Regions from separate parts of the Ureibacillus sp. FSL K6-3587 genome, predicted to be linked through region 2. Evidence: riboswitches for the same ligand, from Rfam matches in the RefSeq annotation. Region 2 holds a riboswitch; the other holds the start of a gene.
What was found. Region 2 has a riboswitch for thiamine pyrophosphate ahead of thiM (hydroxyethylthiazole kinase). Riboswitches for the same ligand answer to the same signal wherever they lie in the genome.

Region 1 (6,013 bases), 1.0 Mb from region 2:
TCAGTCTCCTCAGTCCCCTATCAATTCAAATCCATTTCAGAGAAACCCTACCCCAATACATTACACAAAATTCTTGACGGTACCAAATACCATGGGAGGTGTTTCATTGAAGAAAATTATATTTATTGTTTTTTTTATTGTGACCATACTTTTTTGCGTTAATTGTAGCGGAAATAATAAGGGAAGTGAAAAATCTATACAACCAGAAATAGAGAGTTATGAAGAAAAAAGACATAGTTCTACTGAGAAGAAAGAAATTCCTTGGAGTATTGAATATTTAAAAATTCAATAAATTCACGATAGTTACAAAGTCTTTGGAGAAGGTGTTTCCATTGCTATTTTAGACACAGGTATTAAAAGTAATCATAAAGATCTGAAGATTAGAGGTGGAATAAATATTATTAATCATTCGACGAATTACGAAGATGATAATGGACACGGTACACATATAGCAGGGATTATAGCACGAATTGCACCAAAAGCAGAACTATATTCAGTAAAAGTATTAAATAAGAAGCAAATTGGCTCATACGAAAATATTGCTAAGGGAATTGAGTGGGCTATTAATAATGATATAGATATTATTCTCATGAGTTTTGGTGGAAGTAAAGATTCACGTATATTAAAAGAAGCTATTAAGAAAGCTGATTCAGAAAATATTACTCTTATTGCATCTACTGGAAATACTGCTCTATCAAACAACTCTATTACATATCCCGCAAAATACGAAGAAGTTATTGCTGTAGGGGCAATAACTGAAAATAATGAGAGGTGGGTTGGCTCTAATACTGGAAAAGAACTCACGGTTATGGCACCAGGACACAAAATATTAAGTACATCTATAGACGGTAACTATACTATAAGAAGCGGTACATCTTTAGCTGCAGCTCATGTTGCCGGAGGCCTAGCATTACTCTTAAGCTATAATCCTTTATTAGATAATAAAGATTTAAGAGAGATAATCATACAATCTTCTATCAAAAAAACTCCTGACGGATATAGGATCTTCAATTTAGAAGAGGCTTTTAAGATATGTAAAAATTTCAAAAAATAGTACAAATATTTGTATAATAATGGTATAATTTACATATTATTTATAATTGAGAGTTTTGCAAAATTAGATTTTTATTAAAAAGAGTTTTAAAAGAAACCCAAATAAATTGGGGTATTTTGTATCTTTGGTTTACAAATATTCTGTTTGTCCTTTTTTGGGCGTACTTGCAGAATTTTTCGCTTTAAAAATTTTTTAAGCGGTTTGTTGCTTTTTACTCTCTTTTGCCATTGCGAGAGCTGAAACCAGTAATACGATGGCGTTCAAGTAAATATGAGTTTTTACTTTATCGATTCCCCACACATGCAGGGAGTTCGCTGTAAGATAACTTTTCATTCTTGAATTGCACCGTTCTACACTGGTTCGCTCATTGTAAAGTTCTTTCCAACGTTTGGAATCGCGGTGTGGATTAGAGTACCGGCGAAGATCCTTATTCACGTTAATTTTTACTACCATTCCATAGTTGGAGGATGAACAGGCTGCCATTCCTAATGGGCAATCCACTTTTCCGGTTGCGTGTGGACATCTGAATTTGAGCTGATCCTTATTGGCGCCCCAATAAGTCATTTCGTACCCCATCGAACAGCGTGGGGTTCCATTGGAGGCAATTCCTTCGGGAGGCTCCTTTTCATTACGCAAATTGAGTGGAATAATAGCTTGAGCCCCGATGTTCTTGGCGGATTCGTAGTTTTTTAGCTGGTCGTACCCACCATCCATTATCAGGAAATCAATTTTAGAGTTTGTACAACTCTTTACTTGTTCAATTAATTGTGGTGCGACATCCCCATCGTTGATATGAGCAGGGGTTACTTCAATCGCCATTGGTAATTCACTTTTGGTGTCAACGGAAAGATGCATCTTATAGCCAAACCAAGTAATTTTATTACCGAAGGAATCAAACTTTGCCCCCCAATTGGCGTTGCCTGTTTGTTCACTTCGCTTCTTAGGCTGCTTCTTTTCATAAGCATCAATGGCGGCACTGTCGATAGCCTGATGTTTTCCATCAATTACTCCTTCCTCTTGAGCTAACTGGACGAGATCTTGAAAGATTCTTTTCACAAGTCCAGTTTTGGTTAGTGAAGAAAATACTCGGCTAAGAGTAGAGATGGATGGTGCAGGCCTGCTAATATCTAAACCACATTGGTAACGAAAACGCAGGTCATTTTTTAATCGATTGTGAAGAGAAGTAAAAGTATCAATACCTTCTAATGGGGCAGCGATAAGAGCCCTTAATATCCCTTCTTTGGAATGTCCTTCAGCCCCTTGGGGTGAAGAACTTTTCAATTGTTTAGCATAAGGACGCAAATCTAGAGCACTAAAAAAGATCGGTAATTTCTCTTTTGACTCTAAAATTTGCAATTCTTCAAAGGAAAATAGACTTTCTTGTAGAATATACAAAGTGACTTCCTCCTTATGGATTTTTGTGGTTTGGTCACTTCAAAATTCTACAAATAAGGGGTGAAGTCCTTTTTTATGCTTTAGAAAACCTTATGGCTCTTGGGTTGAAAAATGTGCAAAATGCTCAAAAAACAAAAGGCCAACCAGCAAAAAAAGAAAATTTCTTCGACGGTTCGAGTGGATGTAGAGCGGTTGGAATATTTAATGAATCTTGTAGGGGAATTGGTGATTGACCAAACAAGCTGATGGAGGAAATTGCTTCATCGGCATCATCGTTAAGCAAAATGGCAGAAAATATGCAAACAATGTTAAACCGGTTTACCGTATAAGGAAGCGTATTTACATTGCTTTATAAGTATGTTAATATTAAGAAAAATTAAATAAGTTTGTCGCTTATCTACTAGGGGAGTCCAATAGCTTGGACTGAGAAAAGAACGCGCTTAAGTTCTTTGACCCTTTGAACCTGATCTGGGTTATACCAGCGTAGGGAAGTAGATAGCGGGAGTGTATGTGTTTGTTGCGTACGTTTCGCTATTTGCGTTCCATCGGGTTCTCTTAGAGAACCCGATTTTTATTTCCGCATATATTCTCCTATCTCTGCCCCGCGTTTTGGTGTAACTTCAGATCCTAAATCATTATTTTAAGGGAGAGGAGTTACATGCAAAACATCAAATCTTTCATGCAATTTCCTGCGAGTAAAAAGGTATATGTCGAAGGTTCAAGATCGGATATTCGTGTACCGATGAGAGGAATTACGTTAAGTCCAACAAAGACAGAAACAGGAATCATTGAAAATGAACCTGTTCGTGTTTATGACACAAGCGGTCCTTACACCGATCCTGATTTTCAGCCGGACATTCAAAAAGGATTGCCTCCGCTAAGAAAACGCTGGATTTTAGAAAGAGGCGACGTTGAAGAATACGAGGGGCGTCCAGTGAAACCGGAAGATAACGGATTCCGTAATGAGAAGCAATCAGAGATTACTCTGCCTTTCGAGAGAAAACCACTGCGCGCAAAAAAAGGAAAAACTGTAACACAAATGCATTATGCAAAACGAGGGATTATTACGCCGGAGATGGAATTTGTTGCGATTCGCGAAAATATAGATCCGGAAATCGTACGTCAAGAAGTTGCCGAAGGAAGAGCGATTATTCCTTCGAATATTAACCATCCGGAAAGTGAACCGATGATTATTGGGAGTCGTTTTCATGTAAAAATTAACGCGAATATTGGTAATTCCGTAGTCACATCATCCATTGAAGAAGAAGTCGAAAAAATGCTTTGGGCGGTGCGCTGGGGAGCAGACACGATTATGGACTTATCGACGGGAAAACACATTCATGCGACACGAGAATATATTATTCGCAATTCCCCTGTGCCTGTCGGGACAGTTCCGATTTATCAAGCGCTTGAAAAAGTAAACGGCGTCGTTGAAGACTTAACGTGGGAAATTTACCGTGATACGCTCATCGAACAAGCGGAACAAGGGGTGGACTATTTTACGATTCACGCGGGGGTGCTGCTTCGTTACATACCGATGACGGTAAACCGAACGACTGGCATTGTTTCACGCGGCGGCTCGATTATGGCGCAATGGTGTTTAGCCCACCATGAAGAAAACTTCTTATACACGCATTTTGAAGAGATATGCGAGATTTTGAAAACGTACGATATTGCAGTATCGCTTGGAGACGGGCTGCGTCCAGGCTCGATTGCCGATGCGAATGACGAAGCACAGTTTGCTGAATTGGAGACGCTTGGAGAATTAACGGAAATCGCTTGGAAGCATGATGTGCAAGTGATGATCGAAGGGCCAGGGCATGTGCCGATGCATAAAATTAAAGAAAATGTCGATAAGCAAATCGAAATTTGTAAAGGTGCGCCGTTTTACACATTAGGACCGCTTACGACCGATATCGCGCCGGGATATGACCACATTACATCCGCGATTGGAGCGGCGATCATTGGCGCGTACGGAACGGCGATGCTTTGTTACGTGACGCCAAAAGAGCATTTAGGGCTGCCGAATAAAGATGATGTGCGTGAAGGAGTGATCGCTTATAAAATCGCAGCACACGCGGCCGATTTAGCAAAAGGGCACCCGGGAGCTCAACGGCGGGATGACGCGTTATCAAAAGCGCGCTTTGAGTTTCGTTGGAACGATCAGTTCAACCTTTCGCTTGATCCAGATCGAGCTCGGGAATATCATGATGAAACATTGCCGGCGGAAGGGGCGAAAGTCGCGCATTTTTGTTCAATGTGCGGGCCGAAGTTTTGCTCGATGAAAATTTCACATGAGCTGCAAAAAACGGTGAGGGAAGAAGGGATGAAACAAAAAGCGAAGGAGTTTGTCGAAAATGGCTCATCTCTCTATCGATAATGTTCAAGAGTTGCAAAAGGACATTGCCGAACTGAAGGAAAAAATTCTTAAATTGGAACAGCAAATTGCCCATATTCAAAAAAATTGCCAGCATTCATTTTTTGAGACACCGTTTATGCGAAAATGTATCAAATGCCATTATATAGAGATTTTATATTATTGAATATGTAATTGGGTGAAGGGGATTGTCAAATATATAGCTAATCCATCTCCCGTTTTGCAGGGTGGAAATCGGGAAATGGATTAGCTTTTTTATTTTTGTTTTTAGTCATTTCTTTTAAGTTTATATATATATTACATCACTAGCGTCGCATAAATAAGTTTTGAAATTTCAGATTTTATTTTTCTGGAAAATTAGCAAAAAACGAAAACACATCCGTCATACGGTCAAATCGCTCATAATCTAAGTATCCACGATCGAACACGTACAGGCATTCTTAATCATCAATGAATATCTCTAATTGACCACGATCATGTTCGATTGCGTTTGTCAGTACGGCCTTGTCGGGATAAGAAAGTCCTTTTTCCATGAATACAAGACGCAAGTGAAGCTTTACACCCGATTTTGTTTTTCGGAACTCTGCCCATTTGTGGTTCGTCAAATTCAGTGGCAACGTACTCGAATCAATGATTTTTAGTGGCGTTGTCAGCTTTCTTCGCTTTTGAAAATGTGTTTTCTCATGAATTTGAGCCACTAAATCAAGAAAAATCGATTGAAAGAAAACCGTTGGAATGGCATTGATTCGTCTTCCTAATTGGGAAAAGCTAATCGATGGAAGACCTGTTGCACGTTGTAATTCTTCAGAAAAAACAGCGTCACTTAAAGCTCGCAAACTCTCGGTTTCATGTAATTGAGCGTACAACAGTAATTTCAGAAATGAAGCCATATAAAGCTTCTTTGTATAGTAATCTAAATGATAGGCTTTCACCATATCGTCAAATAAGTTGAAATTAATTGGTGAAAACCATTGTTCAAATGATGTTTTTCGTGTAAACTTATCCATAATCGTGATTCCTTTATATTGGATTTGGATAGGTTTACTACCACCAAACCATTATAAAGGATTTTTTTATGGAAAAATATAGTTACAGAAAATTCAGATTTATTATGTCTATTGATATTTTTTATGCGACACTAGTGTCCGATGGCGAATCCATATAATTACAAAAGGTATTTAATTTCT
Region 2 (6,013 bases):
CTCAGGCCCAAGCTTTTTCTTATTGCAAATTGACAATTTTTAGATTTTGTTGTTTTAAATAATCGATAATGGTTGGTAACGCCTCAACGACTTGTGCCGATTCATGAAAAGTAATAATCGAAGAGGATGTCGGTTCACTTTTTATCTTTTCCACAATTTCTTCCGCTTTTTCCGATTCCCAATCCCTTGGATCAAGATTCCATAAAATGATTTGGGTTTGTTCTTTTTCCGCCGCCGCTTGGGTCGTTTCGTTGATTAAACCGTTTGGCGGTCTGAAAAATTTTACCGGCTGGCCGATGATTTCTTCTATGACTTTTTTGGATTCGCTGATTTCATATTGTTGTTCCTCCAACGTTTGCTCATTCATGGCTGCGTGAGTCATTGAATGGCTGCCGATGGAAAACCCGTTGGTATGAACATACTCAACAATGTCCGGATGTTTTTGGACATTGTAACCAATGAAGAAAAATGTTCCGCCCACTTCTTTTTCCTTTAATACATCCACAATCGCCTGTGTATATTTAGTTGGACCGTCGTTAAACGTCAATGCAACATTACCATCCGGAATACTGAAAGTCAAAAAGTCATCAATCTGAAGTGAAGGTATGCCACCCTCTGATGGATCGGTACTTTCATCGGCGGTACTTGAATTGTCTTCGCTAATTGTGGATGAAGAATCGGCATTTTCAACGGTTTTGGATTTTGGACTGGATAAAACGTCAAAAATAATAATAAAAACAATCAATAAGATCGCGCATATTAATGAAGCGGTCAATAGATGTTGGGGGAATCCTTTATTGGAACGGAATCGCCTTTTCAATTGCGGCAGCTTCGAAAATATGTATGTATGGGCAACAGAATCAGACTTCTGTTCTTTTGCCGGTTCATTCACCGAATCCTTTTCAGGTATGTTATCTTGAACACCGGAATCTTCAATCTTTTCTTCCGGATCGACTGAAATTTTTTCCTCTTCTTCCGTAAGAATTTCCGATTCAACCGTTTCCTCTTTGATTTCGGTTTCATTCTGAATATCATTTGAATCAGCGATTGCTTCGATTGTTTCCTCAACAAGGGCAGTTTCCTCAACATCGGAGGCAGTCCCGGTTGAATCATGGATATCCTCTTCGACATTTTCCAGCACATTGAGGGTTTCTTCCTTCGGCAAATTCGGGAATAAAAAATCAAAAGACAATAAACTTGTAATACTTTGGCAATTTTTTATTCTTTCCAGCTGCCGATGGAACTTGGCTGAACAGTGGAAGTTCATTTTTTGGCTCGAATCGCGGTAGGTTTTTGTCACAAAACTGGTATACCGTTGCGTTTGGGCATTGAAAGAGGTCTGCAAAGATAAACGGTAGCGCTCGGCACCACGGAATTTGCAAATCTCTTGCAAGGCATTGCCGGTTTCATGATCGATAAGCCAGTAAAGTTCCATTTGATCTTTGAAAGAAAAGACTTTCAATTTAAGCAAGCTATATCCGTTAACTTCATGAATCGACAACAATTCGAGAATTTTAACATTATGGACAGACATTCCTTACTCCTTTCTCCTGGGAAAAAGTAAATAGGGCATTTAATCGTTTTGTTTTGGTGAAAAGGAGAAAGACATTCTTTCTGTAAAATCTGAGATTGTTTTCATTAGTTGCGCCTTTTCTTCAACAATTTTTTCATATTGTTCCAAATATCTTTGATTTTCAATCTCTAGTGTACGGATGCGCTCTTCCAGTTCATTAATTTTTTGTACTTGTTGTGATTGGATTCTTGCAGATTCTTCAAAGAGTTTATTGTATTTCGCTTTTTCGGTTTCCAGCTGGTTCGTCAATTTGTCATATTCCAAATTGTGTTTCAGCTGATATTCTTTATAGTCTTCAAGCAATTGATCATAGCTCATTTGCTTATTGGTCAAGCTGATTTCCAAGTCCCGAATTTCCTTTGTTTTTTCCTGGATGATTTGATCTTTTTTCAATTGATCGCGCTTTAGGCGATTGATGATTTGGTTCGCATTTTCCAATTGTTCTACCAGCGCATTATATTTATAGGAAAGCAATTGGCGGTCTTTAATGATATTTTCAATTGAAACAATGACATCCATTGCCACTTTGTCTTGCTGATCCCTTGAAAAAATGAAAGACTCTTCTTCAGCTTTAATCGGTTGAACCGTTTCTTGTTCTTCCACTTTTTCATTTTCTGCAGGCAAATCTTCTACAACCATTTCGGGAGATTCTTCCCGTTGTTCCATCTCACTCTGATTCGATAAAGGATTTTTAAACCATCCCAATCTCTTTTTTTCCATTTCATTAGCCAAAATATCATCTCCTAATATCTTGTAAAAAAAAATAAACGAAATTTCCTATAAATATAGAAAAAGGGTTACAATTATATACAAATTCCTACTTTCATTTTATATCTAAGTCGAAGAATGTCAATAACTCGTTGGTGAACATATAAAGGCGGGGAAAGGATATTTCGTATCTTTGTCGTCCAATTGAAAATACTATTGTAGAAAATAGGGAAAAGGGAGGGGTCTTTTTGAAAATCACAATCGAATGGACGTATCACCACAAGGGTGTGGAAACGGTTTTTCGTTCGGAAGAAATGCCTCCAGCGCACGCACTTTCCGTCGCGGAAGAGCTGATGAAAACCGGAAGAACAAAAAACATTCTTTTTTTGGATGAACATGATTCGACTTGGACATTGAAAGAAATAAAAAAATATATAAAAGAGATGGAAACGGAACCTTCGAATGTGACGGTTTATTTTGATGGCGGATTTAATCTTGAAAGCCGCATATCCGGGTTGGGTTGTGTCATTTATTTTGAGCAAAACGGAAAGAAATATCGGTTGCGGAAAAATTTGACTTTGGATGGTCTTTCTTCCAATAATGAAGCGGAATACGCAGCGCTTCATTTTTCTGTCCAAGAATTGGAGTCTCTTGGCGTCCATCACCAAACGGTCCGATTTATCGGCGATTCGCAAGTGGTGATCAATCAAATGAGCGGTGAATGGCCGGTTTATGAAAAAGAGTTGATGAATTGGGCGGATCGAATTGATGAATATTTGAACCGGCTTGGCATCAAACCCGAATTTGAACCGGTTTCCCGAAAAGAAAATGAAGAAGCGGACCGGTTGGCAAACCAAGCTTTGGATGATATCGAAATAGACGGGAAAATCGAACTGCAATGAATAAATGAATCGAAATAACCAAGTTTGTTAGTTTTATAAAATCATGTAAAATTGAAAAATCCATATGGTATAATGTAGGAAACAACTGAATTATTATGTTTTTTTGCAGGGGTGGCCGAGTGCCTGAGAAGGTGAAAACACCTAACCCTTTGAACCGGATGCAGCCAGTACTGCCGTAGGGAGCAATCCATGAATTCATAGATGGATATTGTGAATTTTTTGCTCTCCAATTACTGGAGAGCTTTTTAATTACATAGGGAATTTTGGAAATTGCAGGGGTGGCCGAGTGCCTGAGAAGGTGAAAACACCTAACCCTTTGAACCTGATGCAGTTAGCACTGCCGTAGGGAGCAATTGAAGATACTTGCAGTCTTTTCAATGCTCTTTTGCGCCGTGCAAAAGAGCATTTTTAAGTTTCAAAAGATTAATCCGGATTGAAAGGAGAAAACAAATGAGCTTATACAAAATCAGACAAAAGAATCCATTGATCCATTGCATTACCAATACCGTGGTGACAAATTTTACAGCAAACGGCTTGCTTGCCATTGGCGTTTCACCTGTCATGTCGGATGAGCCATTGGATGTTGAAGATATGACATCGATTGCCGATGCATTGTTAATCAATATTGGCACATTGAATAAAAATTCAGTGGAAGCCATGTTTTTAGCCGGAAAAAAAGCGAATGAATTGAATATTCCGGTTGTATTGGATCCGGTGGGGGCAGGTGCCACGAAATATCGTAAAGAGGTGTCTGAAAATCTGTTGAGAGAAATCAAGTTTGATTTAATCCGTTGCAATGCCGGTGAATTGGCTGCAATCGCCGGAATCGATTGGCAGGCAAAAGGTGTGGACAGCGGAGAAGGGGAGATGGATATTGTCCTTGTGGCAAAGGATACGGCCAAGAAATTTGGAACAATGGTTGCGGTTTCAGGAAAAGAAGATGTAGTAACGGATGGGGAATGGATTCTTTTTGTCAGCGGCGGCCATGAGTGGATGACGCAGGTGACGGGGACGGGCTGTTTATTGAGCGCCATTTGCGCGGGAGCATTATGTTTGGAAGGGGACAGACTCGAAAATATCCGGAACGTGTTGGCCGATTATAAAAAAGTGGCCGAATTTGCTTCGAAAGAAAAATACCTTGGTTCATTCCAAGTGGAAATCATAAACGGTCTACATCAAATTTCAAGAGGTGAATTATAATGAATATCGTTATGACGATTGCAGGCTCGGACAGCGGTGGAGGCGCCGGCATTCAGGCGGATTTGAAAACATTCCAGGAGCTGAAGGTTTTTGGCACATCCGTCATTACGGCATTGACGGCCCAAAATACGTTGGGTGTGGAAGGGATTTATCCAACAACTCCTGATTTTGTCGAACTTCAAATGAAGGCGGTTTTCGAAGATTTTGATGTAAAAGCCTTGAAAACGGGAATGTTGTTTTCTGCGGATATTATTCAAAGAATCGCGAAAAGCTTGAGGGATCAAGAAGTTCAAATCGTTGTCGATCCGGTTATGATTGCGAAGGGCGGACAAGCGTTGCTGCAAGAAGATGCCGTGCGGGCCATGAAAAAGGAATTGCTGCCGATTGCGAACATTGTCACCCCAAACATCCCGGAAGCGGAAACCATCACCGGCATGAACATTCAAACTGCGGAAGAGATCCGGGAAGCGGCGGAGAAGATTTTGCAGCTTGGAGTTGATTGCGTCGTCATGAAAGGGGGGCATTTGGACGGGCCATCCGCAGTTGATACGGTGTTTTTCAAAGACGGGTCTTCATTCAAAATGAGATCAAAAAGAATCAATACGAAACATACCCATGGGACAGGATGCACTTTTTCTGCAGCCATTACCGCCCATTTGGGAAGAGGGCTGTCTTTGAAGGAAGCCATTATTGAAGCGAAAAAATTTGTCCAAGGGGCAATCGAAAATCCGCTCAATATCGGCCATGGCCATGGACCGACGAATCACTTTGCCCATCGGTTGGGATATGAAGCGGAGGTGGAAATCATTGAATAGAAAAGAGTTGGCGGTTTATTTCATTATGGGAACGGAAAATTGCAAGAGCGAACATCCCCTTGAAGTATTGAAAGATGCATTGCAAGCGGGAATTACTTTTTTTCAACTGAGGGAAAAAGGGAAACAACCGTTAACCGGTGGGGAGCTTGAACAATTTGCCAGGGAATGCCAATCCTTATGCAAACAGTATCAGGTGCCTTTTATCATTAACGATGATGTGGAACTTGCGTTAAAAATTGATGCCGATGGTGTTCATGTGGGACAAGACGATACACCGATCCAAGAAATTCGGGAAAAGTTTCAAAATAAAATTATCGGTGTTTCCGTCCATAATGAAGAAGAATTGGTGAAAGCCGTCCAAAGCGGCGCCGATTATGTGGGCATCGGTCCAATCTATGAAACGAAATCAAAGCCGGATGCAAAAAAGCCTGCGGGAGTGGCTTTTTTAAGGAAGGCTCGTGAAATGTATCCGAATTTCCCCATTGTGGCAATTGGCGGCATCACACCAGCGAACGCACAAAAAGTGAAAGAAGCCGGAGCGGATGGGGTGGCGGTGATTTCCGCCATTTGCGAAAGCGATGATCGGCATAAAACTGTGCAATTATTGAAAGGGAAATAAAGGAATTTTAAATAAACTGAAAAAAAGGAATTTACACAATAATAAAATTCGATTATAATTGAATTCGTAATTAAATAGGGAGCGGAAACATGGTGGAGTCTGTCAACAGGGCTCCACCATGTCTTTTTTGGCTTCCTTTCATAGAAAATTGACAACAGGGGGTTACAAAGGTGGATGTTTTTGACTTTATTTTACA

Region 1: another riboswitch for thiamine pyrophosphate. It lies ahead of thiC (phosphomethylpyrimidine synthase ThiC); the one in region 2 lies ahead of thiM (hydroxyethylthiazole kinase).

The regions. Positions count from the first base shown of each region.
Region 1 is NZ_CP151969.1:2,005,394-2,011,406, forward strand. Features, by position in the region: gene NSS77_RS09925 (hypothetical protein) at 107-292, shown strand; gene NSS77_RS09930 (S8 family peptidase) at 293-1,054, shown strand; gene NSS77_RS09935 (transposase) at 1,247-2,449, opposite strand; gene NSS77_RS09940 (hypothetical protein) at 2,570-2,695, shown strand; gene NSS77_RS09945 (hypothetical protein) at 2,679-2,804, shown strand; TPP riboswitch at 2,842-2,956, shown strand; gene thiC (phosphomethylpyrimidine synthase ThiC) at 3,108-4,829, shown strand; gene NSS77_RS09955 (hypothetical protein) at 4,807-4,992, shown strand; partial or broken gene NSS77_RS09960 (IS4 family transposase) at 5,204-5,833, opposite strand.
Region 2 is NZ_CP151969.1:3,049,275-3,055,287, reverse strand. Features, by position in the region: gene NSS77_RS15025 (polysaccharide deacetylase family protein) at 20-1,534, opposite strand; gene NSS77_RS15020 (hypothetical protein) at 1,574-2,305, opposite strand; gene NSS77_RS15015 (reverse transcriptase-like protein) at 2,530-3,183, shown strand; TPP riboswitch at 3,281-3,382, shown strand; TPP riboswitch at 3,448-3,549, shown strand; gene thiM (hydroxyethylthiazole kinase) at 3,634-4,383, shown strand; gene thiD (bifunctional hydroxymethylpyrimidine kinase/phosphomethylpyrimidine kinase) at 4,383-5,198, shown strand; gene thiE (thiamine phosphate synthase) at 5,191-5,817, shown strand; gene NSS77_RS14995 (cation:proton antiporter) at 5,988-6,013, shown strand, end outside.